Regions from separate parts of the Pantoea sp. CFCC18177 genome, predicted to be linked through region 3. Evidence: predicted binding sites of a transcription regulator. Region 3 holds the regulator's gene; each other region holds the start of a gene.
The links. Region 3 encodes CRP, which controls carbon source genes, mostly activating them, when cyclic AMP is high. Its sites were predicted from a motif close to ATGTGANNNNNNTCACAT; they were not measured.
Positions count from the first base shown of each region.

Region 1: the regulator CRP is predicted to act here: its motif matches at 2,123-2,140, upstream of ompW (outer membrane protein OmpW).
Region 2: the regulator CRP is predicted to act here: its motif matches at 1,690-1,707, upstream of ACPUC8_RS19525 (6-phosphofructokinase).
Region 4: the regulator CRP is predicted to act here: its motif matches at 2,490-2,507, upstream of mlc (sugar metabolism global transcriptional regulator Mlc).

Region 1 is NZ_JBNBPL010000001.1:271,345-275,558, reverse strand. It holds gene tonB (TonB system transport protein TonB) at 1-64, shown strand, start outside; gene yciA (acyl-CoA thioester hydrolase YciA) at 118-534, opposite strand; gene ACPUC8_RS01195 (septation protein A) at 588-1,127, opposite strand; gene ACPUC8_RS01190 (YciC family protein) at 1,187-1,921, opposite strand; partial or broken gene ACPUC8_RS01185 (YkgJ family cysteine cluster protein) at 1,949-2,050, opposite strand; gene ompW (outer membrane protein OmpW) at 2,254-2,886, shown strand; gene ACPUC8_RS01175 (BON domain-containing protein) at 2,946-3,260, opposite strand; gene trpA (tryptophan synthase subunit alpha) at 3,433-4,214, opposite strand, start outside.
Region 2 is NZ_JBNBPL010000022.1:33,083-37,296, forward strand. It holds gene ACPUC8_RS19515 (PTS sugar transporter subunit IIC) at 1-256, opposite strand, end outside; gene ACPUC8_RS19520 (PTS sugar transporter subunit IIB) at 249-563, opposite strand; gene ACPUC8_RS19525 (6-phosphofructokinase) at 575-1,555, opposite strand; gene dld (D-lactate dehydrogenase) at 1,991-3,685, shown strand; gene ACPUC8_RS19535 (YceI family protein) at 3,968-4,214, opposite strand, start outside.
Region 3 is NZ_JBNBPL010000028.1:46,940-51,153, reverse strand. It holds gene ACPUC8_RS22145 (hydrolase) at 1-90, shown strand, start outside; gene ACPUC8_RS22140 (YheU family protein) at 93-311, shown strand; gene ACPUC8_RS22135 (phosphoribulokinase) at 373-1,242, shown strand; gene ACPUC8_RS22130 (OsmC family protein) at 1,316-1,720, opposite strand; gene crp (cAMP-activated global transcriptional regulator CRP) at 2,009-2,641, shown strand; gene ACPUC8_RS22120 (YccS/YhfK family putative transporter) at 2,700-4,214, shown strand, end outside.
Region 4 is NZ_JBNBPL010000012.1:3,459-7,672, reverse strand. It holds gene ACPUC8_RS13800 (nucleobase:cation symporter-2 family protein) at 1-198, opposite strand, end outside; gene bioD (dethiobiotin synthase) at 374-1,078, opposite strand; gene mlc (sugar metabolism global transcriptional regulator Mlc) at 1,184-2,401, opposite strand; gene ACPUC8_RS13785 (LysR family transcriptional regulator) at 2,537-3,433, opposite strand; gene ynfM (multidrug efflux MFS transporter YnfM/SxtP(Kp)) at 3,528-4,214, shown strand, end outside.

The sequences.
Region 1 (4,214 bases), on a different contig from region 3:
ACCAGGTAAAGGATTGACGATGAATATCGTGTTCCGTATCAACGGCGGCGCAAACATCGAATAATGTCGCAAGCGGACGAAGAAAAAAGCGGTCAATGACCGCTTTTTTAATGGCATTTATTCAGCGAGGTTCGCTTTTTCCGACGGTAATGGTCGCGATTTACCTGAGTGATCAACCGCGACGTACACGAATACCGCTTCGGTGGCACAGTAGGTTTGACCAATCGGTTCAGACGACACTTTTTTGATCCACACTTCGACGTTGATGGTCATCGAACTGTTGCCGGTGCGGATGCAGCGGGCATAGCAGCTCACAACATCTCCCACAGCCACCGGCTTCAGGAACGACATCCCATCAACACGAACGGTCACCACACGGCCTTCTGCAATCTCCTTGGCCATGATGGCACCGCCCATATCCATCTGTGACATCAACCAGCCGCCAAAGATATCGCCATTGGCATTGGTATCCGCTGGCATCGCCAGGGTGCGCGACACCATCTCGCCTTGCGGCAATTTATGTTTTTCGTCCATTGCTCAATTCTTCTGCAGGTGAAGAGAAGCCCGACAGTGTCGGGCAGGATGGCTTATTTTTGTTCTTGTTGCGGCATCTGTCGCCAGATGTACACGCCGCTTAACAGAGTAAACAGTAGGGTCAGGCCGGTCAGACCGAACACTTTAAAGTTAACCCAAAACTCTTGTGATAACCAAAATGCTACGTAGATATTTACCACACCGCAGGCGAGGAAAAAGATCGCCCATGCCACATTCAGCCGACGCCACACTGCGCCTGGCAGCTGGAGCTCTTTACCCAGCATGGTTTGAATCAGCGGCTGCTTCATAAACCACTGGCTATACAGCAATGCCAGCGCGAACAGGGAGTAGATCACGGTGACTTTCCATTTGATGAATTCATCGTTGTGGAACACCAGCGTCAACGTACCGAAAACAGCCACCAGCACAAAGGTGAAGATGGTCATTTTTTCCAGCTTACGGTACAGCACCCAGCTCACGACCAAGGCAAGGCCAGTGGCAACGATCAATGCACCAGAGGCGACAAAGATGTCGTACAGCTTGTAGAAGATAAAGAAAACCACCAAGGGAAGAAAATCGAGTAACTGCTTCATAGTGTTTCCAGTGAGGACGGGATCGTTCAGCTAAGGCGCTCCGGGGAGCGCCAGAGTGGTTAACGTAACAACATATACAGTCGATACAAATAAATAATCAGAATGGCTGACACCAGGTTACCCAGCGCATTCATCACCACCGAAGCGATATTGACCGGCAATACGGTGAGTGACGAGACCAGGAACATCAACACAATTTTAGCCAATAACCACAACACGATGGCGGGGGCGATGACTTTCATGTTTTTCCACGCCAGCTTCATGCTGGCGCGCATGGCACCAATCACACCCATTTTCTCACTCACCAGCATGACTGGCGCCAGTGAGAGCAAAATGGCCAAAATCACGCCCGGCACCATGAGTACCATAAAGCCGATTTGCACCAGCAACGTAATGAGGAAGGTCTGCAGCAGCAGCTTCGGCAGCAGGGGGGCTGAGGCGCCAATGGCACGCAGGGCGCTGACACGCTGGCCGTTAGAGACCAACGGGATCAGGCACAACATGCCACCGAGCAGCAGGGTATTGCCAATCAAGGCGGCAAAGGTGCCAGCAGCCGAAGCGCGTAGCAGGATGCGCTGTTGATCCGGCGACATATTCTGCACCAGCTCAAACAGTGAGGTTGCGCTGTCATCGGCCTGGCTGAGCAGCGATAACTGATCTTCACCTGGCGTTAATGCATGACCGACGATCACCGTAATAAATGACGTCAGCAATGCCATCAGCACAATAGTAACCAGCTGATGGCGCAGAAAATTTCCTGTGTCACGGTATAACGAGCTTGCCGTGATAGACATGTACTCTCCTTGATGGAACCGGGTTAATTAACCTGGCGATTGTACATGTTCTACAGGCTGGCTGGCACCCGCAAACCCATAACTTTCTGTCATTACAGGTAAAGAAGGGTGAAAAAGTCGGGAAAGCCCTGAATGCACCTGCATGGGAAACGGCGGTATCAGGCGGCATTTTCAGGTTTTTTAATTCTCGCGCAAAGCCAAAATTGATCTGAATCAATTCATTGTTTTTTAAGTGATTAATTTGAATTGATACAGATGATCTTTTACTGAAAAAGGGTTAGATCTTGTGCCGCAACCCCATTAAGACCCTACTTTTCGGCAAAGGAGTGAAAATGAAACTGGCAAAATGCGCGCTGCTGATGGCACTGGCGATTCCTCAACTGGCACTGGCTCATGAAGCGGGTGATTTCTTTATGCGCGCCGGTAGCGCGACCGTCCGTCCAACCGAAGGCTCTGATAATGTGCTGGGTATGGGCGGCTTTAACGTCAGCAACGATACACAGCTTGGCTTAACCTTCACCTACATGGCGACAGACAACATCGGCGTAGAGCTGCTGGCTGCTACACCGTTCCGCCATAAGGTGGGATTAGGGGCAACCGGTAACCTGGCGACCGTGCGTCAGTTGCCGCCTACGCTGATGGCACAGTATTACTTCTTTGACAGTAAAAGCCAGGTGCGTCCTTACGTGGGCGTGGGTATCAACTACACCACCTTCTACGATGCCAAATTCAATCAGACCGGCCAGGATGCAGGCTTAAGCGACTTAAGCGTTAAAGACTCATGGGGTATCGCCGGTCAGGTGGGGATGGATTATCAAATCAACCGCGACTGGATGCTGAACGCCTCACTGTGGTACATGGATATTGATACCGAGGTGAAGTTCAAAGCCAATGGTGAGCAGCAGAACATCAATACGCGTATCGATCCGTGGGTGTTCTTCTTTGGTGTCGGTTACCGCTTCTAACCTGTGTCAGAAGCAAAACGGGCGACCCAAGGGCCGCCCGTGTTTTCATCACTTAACGGTTACTTAATCTGCATATTGTTGACGACAGATTTCACCCCTTGCACGCTGCGGGTCACCGTCACTGCACGGTTCGCCATCTGCGGTGAGCTAACAAAACCACTCAACTGCACTTTGCCCTTAAAGGTTTCGACGTTGATCTCTGTCGATTTCAGGGAATCGTCATTCAGCAACTGGGCTTTGACTTTGGTGGTAATCACCGTGTCATCAATGTAACCCCCGGTCCCTTCCTGTGTAGCGGTTGGCGCACAAGCGCTGAGTGTCAGCGCCATAACTGCAGCCATCAAAAATCCTGCAACGACTTTGAAAAAATTCATTGGTTATCTCCCTGTCTTAGATGGTGTTTCACCGCAACGAGACGGTGCAATTAATTGTGGTCTGACCTGGACGAATCAGCAAATCGCGGAGTGTGAAAAAGTTTAAAAAACGTAACGAAGGGGGAGTGTGGAGAAAGGCCTCATCTGCGAATGCTGACAAGGCCTATAAAGCTTAGCGAGTGCCGGCTTTCAGATTGCTGACAAAGGCTTTCAGTTCTGCAAGCAGCGTCGTAGGATCGTTCTGGTTGCGTTCGATGATTTTGACGATAGCAGAACCGGAAATCGCACCCGCTGCGCCTGCGGCAATCGCTTCTTTGACCTGGCTCGCTTCTGAGATACCAAAGCCCTGCAACGGCGGGGCTGCATGGTATTCGCTCAATTTCGCGATCAGGTGATGCAGTGGCTGGCTGGCGCGATTCTCAGCCCCTGTTACACCAGCACGTGACAGCAGGTAAGTGTAACCACGGCCGTGTGAGGCAATCTCACGCAGCAAGTCATCATCCGCGTTTGGCGGGCAGATGAAGATCGGTGCGACGTTATGACGTATCGCCGCCTGACGGAACGGGGCGGACTCTTCGATCGGTACATCGGCAACTAAAACAGAATCGACGCCCACTGCTTCACATTGCGCATAGAAGTTGTCGATGCCTTTGCTAAACACCAGGTTGGCATACATCAGCAAACCAATCGGTAGCTCAGGGTATTTCTGGCGTACAGCGGCCAGAATCTCGAAGCATTGCGCGACGGTGGTGCCAGAGGCGAATGCACGTAAGGTCGCGCTTTGAATGGTAGGGCCGTCAGCCAACGGGTCGGAGAACGGAATACCCAGTTCTAACGCATCTGCACCGCCTTCAACCAAGGTATCAATAATTTTCAGCGACAATTCCGGAGAGGGATCACCGATCGTGACGAAAGGTACAAATGCCCCTTCTTTCTTCGCCGACAGGCGTTGAA
Region 2 (4,214 bases), on a different contig from region 3:
TGGCAGCCACATCGGTGATGTAGCCCTTCATGCCAAAACCATGGGTAAATATGGTATTCAGGAAGGTCAGAGTACCGACGATAATATTGATACCCGCCATCATAATTAAGAAGCCCAGCAGGGTTTTAAAGGTGCCTTCCATCACCTTTCCTGCGGATTTTTTCTGCAGTAGCAGACCAATCAGGGCAATAAAGGCGATCAGAATTGACGCCTGCCCTAATAAGTCTTTTACCAGGAAGTTGATCACACTATTCATGGTTAGCAACCTTTAAGTTACGTTCTTTCATAAATGCCACGATTTTCTCTTCAATTTCCGCTTTGTCGGTCAGCCTGTTCAGGATAATCACCCGCTTAATTTGTTCTGGGGTGGCATCCGCGTTCAGGACATCCGCAAAGGCTTTCTGCGTTAAAATCATGTCGGACTTGAAAGCATTGGCTTCCGAAATCGTGGTGTGATCGATATCAGCTTCAATTTCGAGTTTCTTTAATACGGATTTGGCGCTCATTTCAATTGCGAAACTTGAACCCAGACCACATCCACACACACATAGTATTTTCAGCATGGCTTATTTCCTCACAGAATATGCAGTTGTTTAGCAAGTTTATAATGGTGCCCTTCGGTATCCACCAGGCGTTTTTTCATGCTTATGAGATCTATCGGTATCGGTCTATTACTGCCATTAATAATGACCGCCTTATTGCGCATCCCCGATTGAATACAACGCGCGACTTCACTGGCCATAATGGTGCCCTGATAAATTTCTTCACAGGTGGGATCACCACTACGTAAGCCATAACCGATAATAGTTTTACGAATTCGCACCCCTATTAACGGTTCAATTTGTTTAATCAGTGTATCGATTGCCCCCTGAAAACCGGGTGAATATTCACGGGTGTAACCTTCAGAGCAGAGGATCACCACGCTATTCTGCGTCGACAGGCGTTGAGTGATACGCTCTGCCAGCTCTTGCGGCGGAATCTGGCATTCCGGGATTAGCGCAAAATCAGCGTTAGACTTAATCGCTGATTGCAATGTTAACTCTCCGCAGTAGCCGCCCAATAATTCAACCATAAATACACGCCCTGTTAAGGCACGTCCGGTATTTCTCAGCTTTGACACTTCTTTTAGGACTTGCTCACAGGCCGTAGAAAAACCGATGGTGTAATCACTGCCGAACACGTCGTTATCAATCGTCATGCCCACGCCGAAACAATTCACGCCGAATTCGCTTAACGTGTGCAAAAATTGTAATGACCCATCACCACCGGCCATAATTAATACATCAATGCGCAGCGATTTAAGATGTTTGGCAATCAATTCGTATTCTGGCCTGATTAATTTTCGCGTGGTTCTTCCTGATTGCATCACGGGAATAGATGTGATGGCATAATCCACCAGATCGCGCTGAGATATTTCCTGATGCCGATTTTCCAGCAAGCCGGGAATACCACCATTAAATAACACCATGTCTGCTTGTGTCATGCGTGATATTTGAAATACAAAGTTATTTATCCCGGTTACATCGCCACCGCTGATCACCATGCCAATTCTCATTGTCATCACTCCCTAAGCTGCGCGTCTGACATTCATTCTTCCGGTGAACGACTTTTCTATTTGCAACGAGGATCACACTTTCACCATGAATTTAATCCCCATCATGATTGACAGCATGGTTAAACACTCTTTTTTTGTGATTTAAATCACATGGCTATTTTTACCACAGGAGTGAAATTAACTTTATAATCAGCAAGTTATATTAATTTCACGCAGTAAAACAGTAAGCGTTAATAATCGGGGTGCAGCCTTAATTTCTTTCGATCTAAATTGTGATTGCCCGCGCATTTTTATCGGTACGCAGGCTTTTTCCCGCGGAGGATAAAGGGATAATGATTCCGTGCGTTATTTCCTTAATAGTGCCGCTGAATGATTGACGCCATGCTGATCAGGTTGTCCAATAACGCGGCAGATAAATGACGAAGAAGAGAAAACATGACCACCCCGCAGGAGATGTTGCGTCAGTTGGCTGACGCAGTGGGCGACAAGCAGGTATTGACCCACGCCGATGATAAAGCCTGGTACACCAAAGGATTTCGTGTTGGTCGCGGTGATGCCTTGGCCGTAGTGCTACCGCAAACCTTGCAGCAGTTGTGGCAAACACTGCAGATTTGTGTGGCTCAGAACGCCATTATTTTGATGCAGGCCTCCAATACCGGCGTCACCGGGGGTTCAACCCCAGATGGCAACGATTACGACCGCGATGTGGTGATTGTAAGTACGCGCCAGCTCAAAGGTGTGCAGGTGATCGATCAGGCACGCCAGGTGATCGCCTTCCCTGGTACCAGCCTGACCGAACTGGAACAAACGCTGCAACCGCTGGGACGTGAACCGCACTCGGTGATCGGTTCGAGTTGCATTGGTGCTTCTGTGGTCGGCGGCATTTGTAATAACTCCGGCGGCTCCTTGATTCGGCGCGGCCCGGCGTTTACCGAAAAGTCGCTGTTTGCGCGTATCCATGACGATGGCCGCCTGGAGATGGTCAATCATCTGGGAATCGATCTGGGTGCCACACCGGAAGCGATGCTGAAAAATTTGACCGAGCAGCAGTATCAAACAGGCGAACAGCCAGACTGGCAGGGCAAAATCTGGGCCGATGACTATGCCGATCGTTTGCGTGACCTCAGCGCTGACTCCCCTGCGCGCTTTAATGGCGACCTGCGCTATCTGCATGAGAGTTCAGGCAGCGCGGGAAAAGTGGTGGTGTTTGCCGTGCGCTTACCCACGTTTGAAGCCAGTACCGGCAGTGACACCTTTTACATTGGCACCAATGATGAGCGTGAACTGGTCGCACTGCGCCGTTTCCTGCTTACCGAGATGAGCGAATTACCGCTGCAGGCTGAATACATTCATCGCAACGCCTTCGATTTAACCGTGCGTTACGCAAAACATATGTATCTGGCAATTCGTAAGCTCGGCCCGCAGGCGATCCCCAAGATGATGGCCAACAAAGCGAAATGGGATGTACGCGTTGGTCATGTGCCGTTTTTACCGCGCAATTTTGTTGATCGAGCATTGCAATGTTTTAACCAACTGACACCCAGTTTTGTTGCCCCCCGAATCATGAAGTACCGCGATGAATATGAGCACCATTTGATGATCAAAGTGGATGCACAGCAAACCACGGAGCTACAGGGGTTATTGCAGCAATTTTTTGCCGAGCAAAAGGGCGACTTTTTCCACTGCGATGCACGCGAAGCGGCCGATGCCTTCTTAGTGCGTTTTGGCGTGGGCGGTTGCACCATTTCGTACTGTGATGCGCTGGGTTATAAACCGAATGAGCGTCTGGTGGCCTTTGATGTAGCGCTCCGCCGCAATGATGACGCATGGCGCTTAACGCTGCCCGCGAATCTTGCGGCGCAGGTACAAGTGGACTCCTGCTGCGGTCATTTCTTCTGTTATGTGAACCATCAGGATTACGTGTTGAAGGAAGGCGTTGATGCGAAGGCATTCAAGGAAGCGGTGAAAGTCTATCTGGCGCAGCGCGGTGCTAAGTACCCTGCCGAGCATAACGTGGGGCATCTGTATCAAGCTTCCTGCGAACATGTCGCGCACTGGAAGCAGTTGGATCCCACCAACAGTTGTAATCCCGGCGTGGGTAAGACCAGTAAGAAGAAGAATTGGGCATAATCCTGCCCTATTGCAAGTGTGTGCTGGAACCAAATGAACAACACGCACTGAAGCTCAGGAGCAGGCTGGTGCCGCCCTGGGGCTGGCATTCCGCAGCGCTGAACAGAATGAGTATGCCAGGAGAGCCCGCAGGACGCGGGCGAAAGGTGGCGCTGGAACATGGATGTTTCATCGACACCGGTCCGTAAGGCAGACGAATGAAGTGAAGGCACCGCTTCAGCGGCGTGAGGACCGCCAGCCCCAGGGCGGCACCAGCCTGCGTCAGCTATCTAACTCACTTGTTTATTTCGCATACGCCTCGGTAGAGATCGTCAGCGTCACATCATCACTGACTGCTGGCACATACTTATCCAGCTTGAAATCCGAACGTTTAATCACGCCAGTGGCATCAAAACCAATCGCCTGTTTCTTGACCATCGGATGCATCCCTTGCTGGTTCAGCGTGGCGTGCAGTGTGATCGGCTTAGTAATGCCTTTCAGGGTCAGATTCCCTTCTACATCAAACTTGTTATCCCCTTTTGCCACCACT
Region 3 (4,214 bases):
GTTGGTTTTGTCGGCGGCACCTTGCTGAAGCCGAAAATGTGGCTGGAACAGCGTGTGCCTGACTGGCTTTCAACCTATCTGGATGTGTGATCGTGATTATTCCCTGGCAAGAACTTGAAGTGACAACGCTGGAAAACCTGATTGAAACCTTCGTGTTACGTGAAGGCACCGATTACGGCGAGCAGGAGCGCAGCCTGGCGCAGAAGGTGGCCGATGTGCGCCGCCAACTGGAACGCGGAGAAGTCGTGCTGGTGTGGTCTGAACTGCATGAATCAGTGAATATCATGCCAGCGCGAGATTTTCGCGGTTAATGCACCGCGCGGCAATTCGTGGTAACAATGCTCATCGCCGGACCTCACAGGGAGTTCTGTTATGTCAGCCAGGCATCCAATCATTGCCGTTACCGGTTCCAGCGGAGCCGGTACCACCACCACCAGCCTCGCCTTCCGTAAAATATTCCAGCAGTTTGATCTGCACGCTGCGGAAGTGGAAGGTGACAGCTTCCATCGCTACACCCGTCCAGAGATGGACATGGCGATCCGTAAGGCGCGCGATCTGGGTCGTCACATTAGCTACTTTGGCCCCGAAGCCAATGACTTTGGTTTATTAGAGCAGACGTTCAAGCACTACGGAAAAACCGGTCAGGGCGAATCGCGCAAGTATTTGCACACCTATGATGAAGCGGTGCCGTGGAATCAGGTGCCGGGCACCTTTACGCCATGGCAGCCGCTGCCGGACAACACCGATGTGCTGTTCTATGAAGGGTTACACGGCGGTGTGGTGACGCAACCGCATAACGTGGCAGAGCATGTGGATCTGCTGGTGGGTGTGGTGCCGATTGTGAACCTGGAGTGGATTCAAAAGCTGGTGCGCGATACCAGCGAACGTGGGCATTCTCGTGAAGCGGTGATGGATTCGGTGGTGCGTTCGATGGAGGACTATATCAACTACATCACGCCGCAGTTCTCTCGCACCCACATCAACTTCCAGCGCGTGCCGACCGTGGATACCTCCAACCCGTTTGCCGCACGTGAGATCCCTTCACTCGACGAAAGTTTTGTGGTGATCCATTTCCGTGGTCTGGAGGGGATTGCCTACCCTTACCTGCTGGCAATGATTCAGGGCTCGTTCATTTCACACATGAATACGCTGGTGGTGCCGGGGGGCAAAATGGGGCTGGCGATGGAATTGATCATGACACCGCTGGTGCAACGGCTGATCGAAGGTAAACGGATTGAATAATCCAGAATTTCTGTAGCGGCACGATGTAAGGCGTGCATCACACCGCGCGATAAATCGCGCCGCGACAGTAGGATTACAACTCTACCACTTCATAGCTGTGGGTGATTTCCACACCTTTACCCAGCATGATCGCCACCGAACAATACTTCTCAGCGGAGAGATCAACCGCGCGGGCCACGGCTTTATCACTCAACGCTTTGCCGCTGACAATAAAATGCAGGTTGATGTGGGTAAAAATACGTGGCGCTTCTTCACGGCGTTCAGACGTGAGCTTCACCTCGCAATCGGCCACATCATTACGGCCCTTTTGCAGGATAGACACCACGTCAATCGCGCTACAGCCGCCCGCCGCCATCAGAACCATCTCCATTGGACTCGGCGCTTTATCCCCTGAATTACCGTCCATTAATACCTGATGGCCAGATGAGGATTCTCCGAGAAAGGTTAACCCCTCCACCCATTTCACTCGTGCCTGCATTATTCTTTCTCCTGAAGTGGCTATTTTGCCGCCAGAGTACGCTTTCAGTTGATAAACAGCAATCCAGACTCTTCCGCCTGTTGCTGAAGCGAGACAACAGAAGACAGCTTGCAAAAGCTGTGCTACAAACAGTGCTGAAAATATTTTCGTCGTAACAGACGAAGGCGGGAAGAATCAAAAGCGTAGCTTAAGAATCACCCGGAAATAAAACGCTCGACGATTACACCGCCTGACAGGGAAAACTGCCCCCTGTGCTTTGGGCACGATTACAATAGAGGATAATAGCGAATGGTTCTCGGCAAACCGCAAACAGACCCTACACTCGAATGGTTCCTGTCCCATTGCCATATTCACAAATATCCGTCAAAGAGCACGCTCATCCATCAGGGTGAGAAAGCGGAAACGCTGTACTACATCGTGAAAGGTTCCGTTGCGGTTCTGATCAAAGATGAAGAAGGCAAAGAGATGATCCTCTCCTACCTCAATCAGGGAGATTTCATCGGCGAACTCGGCCTGTTTGAAGAAGGTCAGGAACGTAGTGCCTGGGTACGTGCCAAAACTGCCTGCGAAGTGGCTGAAATTTCCTACAAAAAATTCCGTCAGCTGATTCAGGTAAACCCGGATATTTTGATGCGACTCTCGTCGCAAATGGCGCGTCGTCTGCAAATCACCTCCGAGAAAGTGGGCAACCTTGCCTTCCTCGATGTGACGGGCCGTATCGCGCAAACACTGCTTAATCTGGCCAAACAGCCAGATGCGATGACTCACCCAGACGGGATGCAGATTAAAATCACCCGTCAGGAGATTGGTCAGATCGTGGGTTGCTCACGCGAAACCGTGGGGCGCATCCTGAAAATGCTGGAAGATCAGAACCTGATCTCCGCACACGGTAAAACCATCGTCGTTTACGGCACCCGCTAATTTCTTATCACCCACGGCGTGATGGCAACATCGCGCCGTTTTTGTTTGCGATGAGCTGATGTGGCGCCGAATCATCTATCATCCTGAGGTCAACTACGCCCTGCGGCAAACGCTGGTGCTGTGCCTGCCTGTGGCACTTGGCTGGCTGTTTGGCGATCTGCAAAAAGGCCTGTTGTTCTCATTAGTGCCTGCCTGCTGCAACATGGCCGGTCTGGATACCCCGCATAAACGCTTTTTCAAACGTCTGATTGTCGGCGGTTCGCTGTTTGCCATCGGCAGTTTTTCGATCCAGTTGCTCACGGATTATCAGATTCCGCTGCCGCTCATACTGTTTGTGCTGCCGCTGCTGATTGGTGTCACCGGTGAAATTAGCCCGTTACATGGCCGCTTGCTGCCAGCCACCCTGATTGCCGCCATCTTTAGCCTTAGCCTGGTTGGAAGGATGCCGGTTTGGGTGCCGCCGCTGCTGTATATCGGCGGTACGTTCTGGTACGGCCTGTTTAACTGGTTTTGGTTCTGGCTGTGGAAAGAGCAGCCGATGCGTGAAACCCTGAGCCTGCTGTATCGCGAACTGGCAGATTACTGTGATGCGAAATACACGCTGCTGACGCAACTCACCGATCCTGAAAAAGCGTTACCGCCGCTACTGGCACGCCAGCAAAAAGCCGTCGATCTGATCACCACCTGTTATCAGCAGATGCATATGCTCTCGGCCAACCGCGATAACAGCCATAAGCGTCTGACGCGAGCGTTTCAGGTGGCGTTGGATTTACAGGAACACATTTCGGTGAGCCTGCATCAGCCGGAAGAGGTGCAAAAGCTGGTCGAGCAGAGCCACGCTGAGGCGGTGATCCGTTGGAATGCGAAAACCATCTCCGCGCGCCTGCGCATCCTCGCCGATGCGATTCTCTATCATCAGTTGCCGGAGCGCTTCCATATGGAGAAGCCACTCGGGGCGCTGGAAAAAATCGCGCGCCAGCACCCAGATAATCCGGTCGGCAACTTCTGTTACTACCACTTCAGCCGTATCGCACGCGTCTTACGCACGCAGAAGCCGTTGTACACGCGTGACCTGATGGCGGATCGTCAGCGCCGTCTGCCGTTCTTCCCCGCGTTGCGCAGCTATCTGTCATTGAAATCTGCCGCTTTACGCACCGCCGCACGCATCTCGGTGATGCTAATGTTCGGCAGCGCAGTCGCGCTGTTCTTCAACATTCCTAAGCCCTACTGGATTCTGATGACCATCATGTTTGTCAGTCAGAATGGCTACAGCGCCACGCGGGTGCGCATTCAGCACCGTGCGCTCGGCACCTTTGCCGGCTTGCTGATTGCGGCGGCCTCACTGCGACTGGCCGTACCCGAATCGGTCACCTTACTGTTTATGCTGGCCATCACCCTCGCCAGCTATCTGGTGACGCGCAAATATTATGGCTGGTCGATGATTGGCTTCACCGTTACCGCCGTGTATTCCTTACAGTTGCTGTCGCTCAATGGCGCACAGTTCTTATTGCCGCGCATGATGGATACGCTGATGGGCTGTCTGATTGCGTTTGCAGGCATGATCTGGCTGTGG
Region 4 (4,214 bases), on a different contig from region 3:
TAATCCTGAAACCAGTAAGGACATGCTGATCAAATAAGGAATGTAGCTTTGCAACCCGAGCACGGAGCCGATAATCAGTGGGGGCGTAATAATTCCTACCACGCTGGCCAACACGTGCTGCAGTGCCGCAAAGAAAGCGGGGGCAAGACCAATACGGGCGTCTAACCCATACAACAAACCTTTTTGAGAATGCGACATAAGGGTGCTCCGGCAGAATATTCATCAGCATTGCTGATGCATGAATCACGCCATCGCCACCTGACAGGCAGAAAATTTTTCTAACGATTTGAATAAAAACAGATTAAATCAATGATGAAGCTAAGCTGAACCAGAAACCTTAGATTCAACTTAGCGCCATTTGCATCACTTAGTTTCACGCCTCAGCCGTCATTGCACTACCAAGGTGCGATTGTGCAGGCTGTAAAAGTGAAATATCCAGGTACCCAGACAACTCACGTTGTTCGGCACGCGGTAAGTAAGGAAGTTCACCCAAAAGGGGCGCGCCAAGTTTTTCGCGCAGAACGTCAATGATCTCAGCGTAATGGGCAAGGCCTGGGTTAATACGGTTCGCCACCCATCCGATTAACGGCAAACCATCGCGCGCAATGGTTTCTGCGGTCAGTAAAGTATGGCTAATACAGCCCTCTTTAATCCCCACCACTAACACCACGGGTAACTGTTCCTGCTGCACCCAATTTGACAGCGGTTGCAAATCATTCATCAGGCTCCGCCAGCCGCCCGTTCCCTCAACCACCACTCTCGCTGCACGCTGTTGTAATTCCGCCAGACTACGGCTCAACAGCGCATAATCAATGCGTTGTGCCGGGCTGGTGCTGATTTCGTCTTCTGCCAGAGTAATGGGGTTCACCGCACTGTAGGGGAGTTCAAGGCCTGACGCTTGCTGCAGCAGCAGTGCATCTTTATTACGCAACCCGTCAGGGGTGTGCTGCGCGCTCTTAGCGACAGGTTTGTAACCTGCCGCGCAAAGTTCCGCTTTGGCAAAACACTGTAACAGCGCGCGTGACACGACGGTTTTACCCACCGCCGTGTCGGTACCGGTGACAAAGATGGTGCTCATCTTTTTCCTCCTTCATTGAAGCGATGTGTAACTTGCGAAGGAGGCAGTGTAAGGAATTGCGGTGAGCGGCAGATTGCGTTAGCGCAAACTAAAGGCGAGCTGAGGTTAACCTTGCAACAGTTTCACCAATAAATGACCGCTGTAGAGCGAATCCTTGATAAGCGCAGCCGCGCCATGCGTGCCGGGATCAGTGAAACTGGTGGGCGCAAGCTGGATATCCCGGCTGTATGCGGGCAACGCCTGTTGGCGGATAGTACTGCTCACCGCGGGAAACAGCACATCGGCAGCCTGATTCAGCGGAGAACCAATAAGGATTTGTTGTGGATTGAAGATATTAACCATCATCGCCAACATGCGTCCGATGTGATGCCCCACACCGGCGATAACATCCCGGGCCAGCCGATCCCCCTGCTGCGCGGCCTCACACAACGAGGAGATGGTCAGGGGGGTGTTGTGCAACACCGTATCCGGCTGCGTGGCCATGCGCTGCGCCGCCAGCTGCAGTAAGCTGCCCGTGCTGGCAACCGTTTCCAGACAGCCGTGATTGCCGCAATAGCATTGCTGGCCGTAAGGGTCGATCTGCGTATGACCGATTTCGACCAGCGCTTTCCCGCGCTTATGCAGTAGCTGACCACCACTGATCACGCCAGCACCGACCGTTTCATCAATCACAATCTGAATCACATCCTGTGCCCCACGCGAGGCACCAAACAGCGCCTCCGCTAACGTCCAGGCTGAAATATCGTGCTGTACAAACACCGGTAAGCCCGTCAGCGTGGCGAGTGTCTCTCCGAGTGGCATCTCCTGCACATCATATCCCGGCATGCGATGTACCACGCCGGTGGCCGCGTTAATTAAACCCGGCAAGGTGATGGCAATGGCGGTTAAACGCTCAAGTTTGTGCTGGTGGCGAACGAAAAAATCATTCACCTGATTCTGCAAGGTTTGCAATAGAGGTTGCCCGGCCTGATTGGGCAGCGGTAAACGATCTTCCTGCAACGCCCGACTACTGAGGTCGCGAAGTGTCAATGTGATATGTCCCGGCTGAATGCGCACCGCAAGGTAGTGCCAGGCAAAGGTATCAAGAATTAGGCCGATTGCCGGGCGTCCACGACTGCCGGGTTCCTGAAATTCGGTTTCCTGTACCAGATGCGCATCGAGCATTTCACGCACGATTTTGGTGATACTGGCGGGTGCCAGCTGGGCACGTTTAGAAAGCTCAATACGAGAAATCGGGCCGTAATGGTCAATCAGTCGGTAAACCACACCTGCGTTGGTCTGTTTAATTTGATCAATGTGGCCAGGCTGACTGTCCAGATTCACGCCCTGCTCCCGGATATTTTCGCGCTTCTAAATAAACAGCAGCTATGGTGATGCAGATTGGCAGGCAGCGTCAAATATTTGATTAGAAATGTGATTTATCGCACATAAAGACTGGGCCATTATTCACCAGACGGTTCAAATTTCCGCGTTGTGCAGCATTAGCGCCATCATATTACGCATCTGAGCGCTGGGTTCACGCGTGGCTGACCAGACCAACCAAACCTCTGAAATCGCATCGGCCTCCTGCAACGGAATCCAAACCACATCGGCGAGACGCGCACGACGAAACGAAGCGGGCAAGATCGATACCCCTAAACCCGTCGCCACCAGGCCGAGGATCGTCATCGCTTCCCCCACTTCCTGCGTAATAAAGGGTTTTATTTGGTAACGATGAAGCAGTGCCAGGGTTTCGCCATACAGTGCGGTACCGCCCTGTGGATCAAAAAAGACAAAGGGTTCAGTGGCCAGCGCCTGAATCGAGATCGATTCGGCATCGGCAAGTGGATGGGCCCAGTGCACCAGCGCGCAAAGCGGTTCGCGTAGCAGTACCCGATGTTGCAGATCATTCGGCAGTGGCGTATTGCGCATCACGCCAAGATCAAGCCGCCCCTCATGCAGCGGCGCTAACTGCTGTCGCGTATTGTTTTCTTGCATCTGGATGTGCACTTCCGGCCAGCGCTGGCGAAACTGATAAAGCGCATCTGAAACCAGACCGGTAAAAGGTGCAGATGAGGTAAAGCCAATCCTTAACTCTCCCTCTTGCCCACTGTGGATACGCGCCGCACGACTCGCCGCTTGCTCAATCTGTAATAGTATCGCACGGGCGTCCTGCAAGAAGAGTTCCCCAGCAGGGGTAAGCTGCACGCTTCGATTGGTGCGGGTAAAAAGTTGCGCATCCATTTCCCGCTCCAGCTGCTGTATCTGCTGGCTGAGCGGCGGTTGAGAGATATTTAATCGCTGAGCGGCGCGTCCAAAATGCAGCTCTTCTGCTACGGCAATGAAATACCGCAGATGTCGCAGCTCGACATTCATATTTACAACGTCTCATTTGAGATTATTAATATATTGTACAACCTATTACGGCTTTTCTACAGTATTCAGACTGTTTCTAAACCGAGGATTTTCCGTGAGTCGCTCTCCCCAGGCAGTGACACTCGATGAAGACGAGCTGTCCGTTAAGCCTGTTTCCGCCACACCCCCTTCAGAATGGATAGAACGCGGATCGCCGCAGTTTATGCGCGTCACGCTGGCCCTGTTTTCTGCCGGACTGGCCACCTTTGCGTTGCTGTACTGTGTCCAGCCAATTCTTCCAGTATTGTCGCAACAGTTTGGCGTGTCTCCTGCTGAAAGTAGTATCTCGTTATCCCTGTCCACCGGATTAATGGCTCTGGGTTTGCTGTTCACCGGCCCTATTTCTGATGCCGTTGGCCGAAAATCCGTGATGGTGACGGCATTAATGCTGGCAGCCATCTGCACGTTGATCTCCGCCACCATGACCAGCTGGCAAGGGATTCTGCTGATGCGTGCGCTGATTGGCTTGTCACTGAGCGGAGTCGCGGCGGTCGGTATGACCTATCTGAGTGAAGAGATCCATCCACGAGTCATCGCCTTCTCCATGGGGCTGTATATTAGTGGTAACTCGATTGGTGGGATGAGCGGACGCCTGTTGACCGGTGTGCTGACTGATTTCTTTTCATGGCGTGTTGCCGTTGGTGTGATTGGCTGTTTCTCACTGGCCGGTGCACTGATGTTCTGGAAGATCTTGCCTGCATCACGTCATTTCCGCCCCGCGTCACTGCGACCGCGTAGTTTG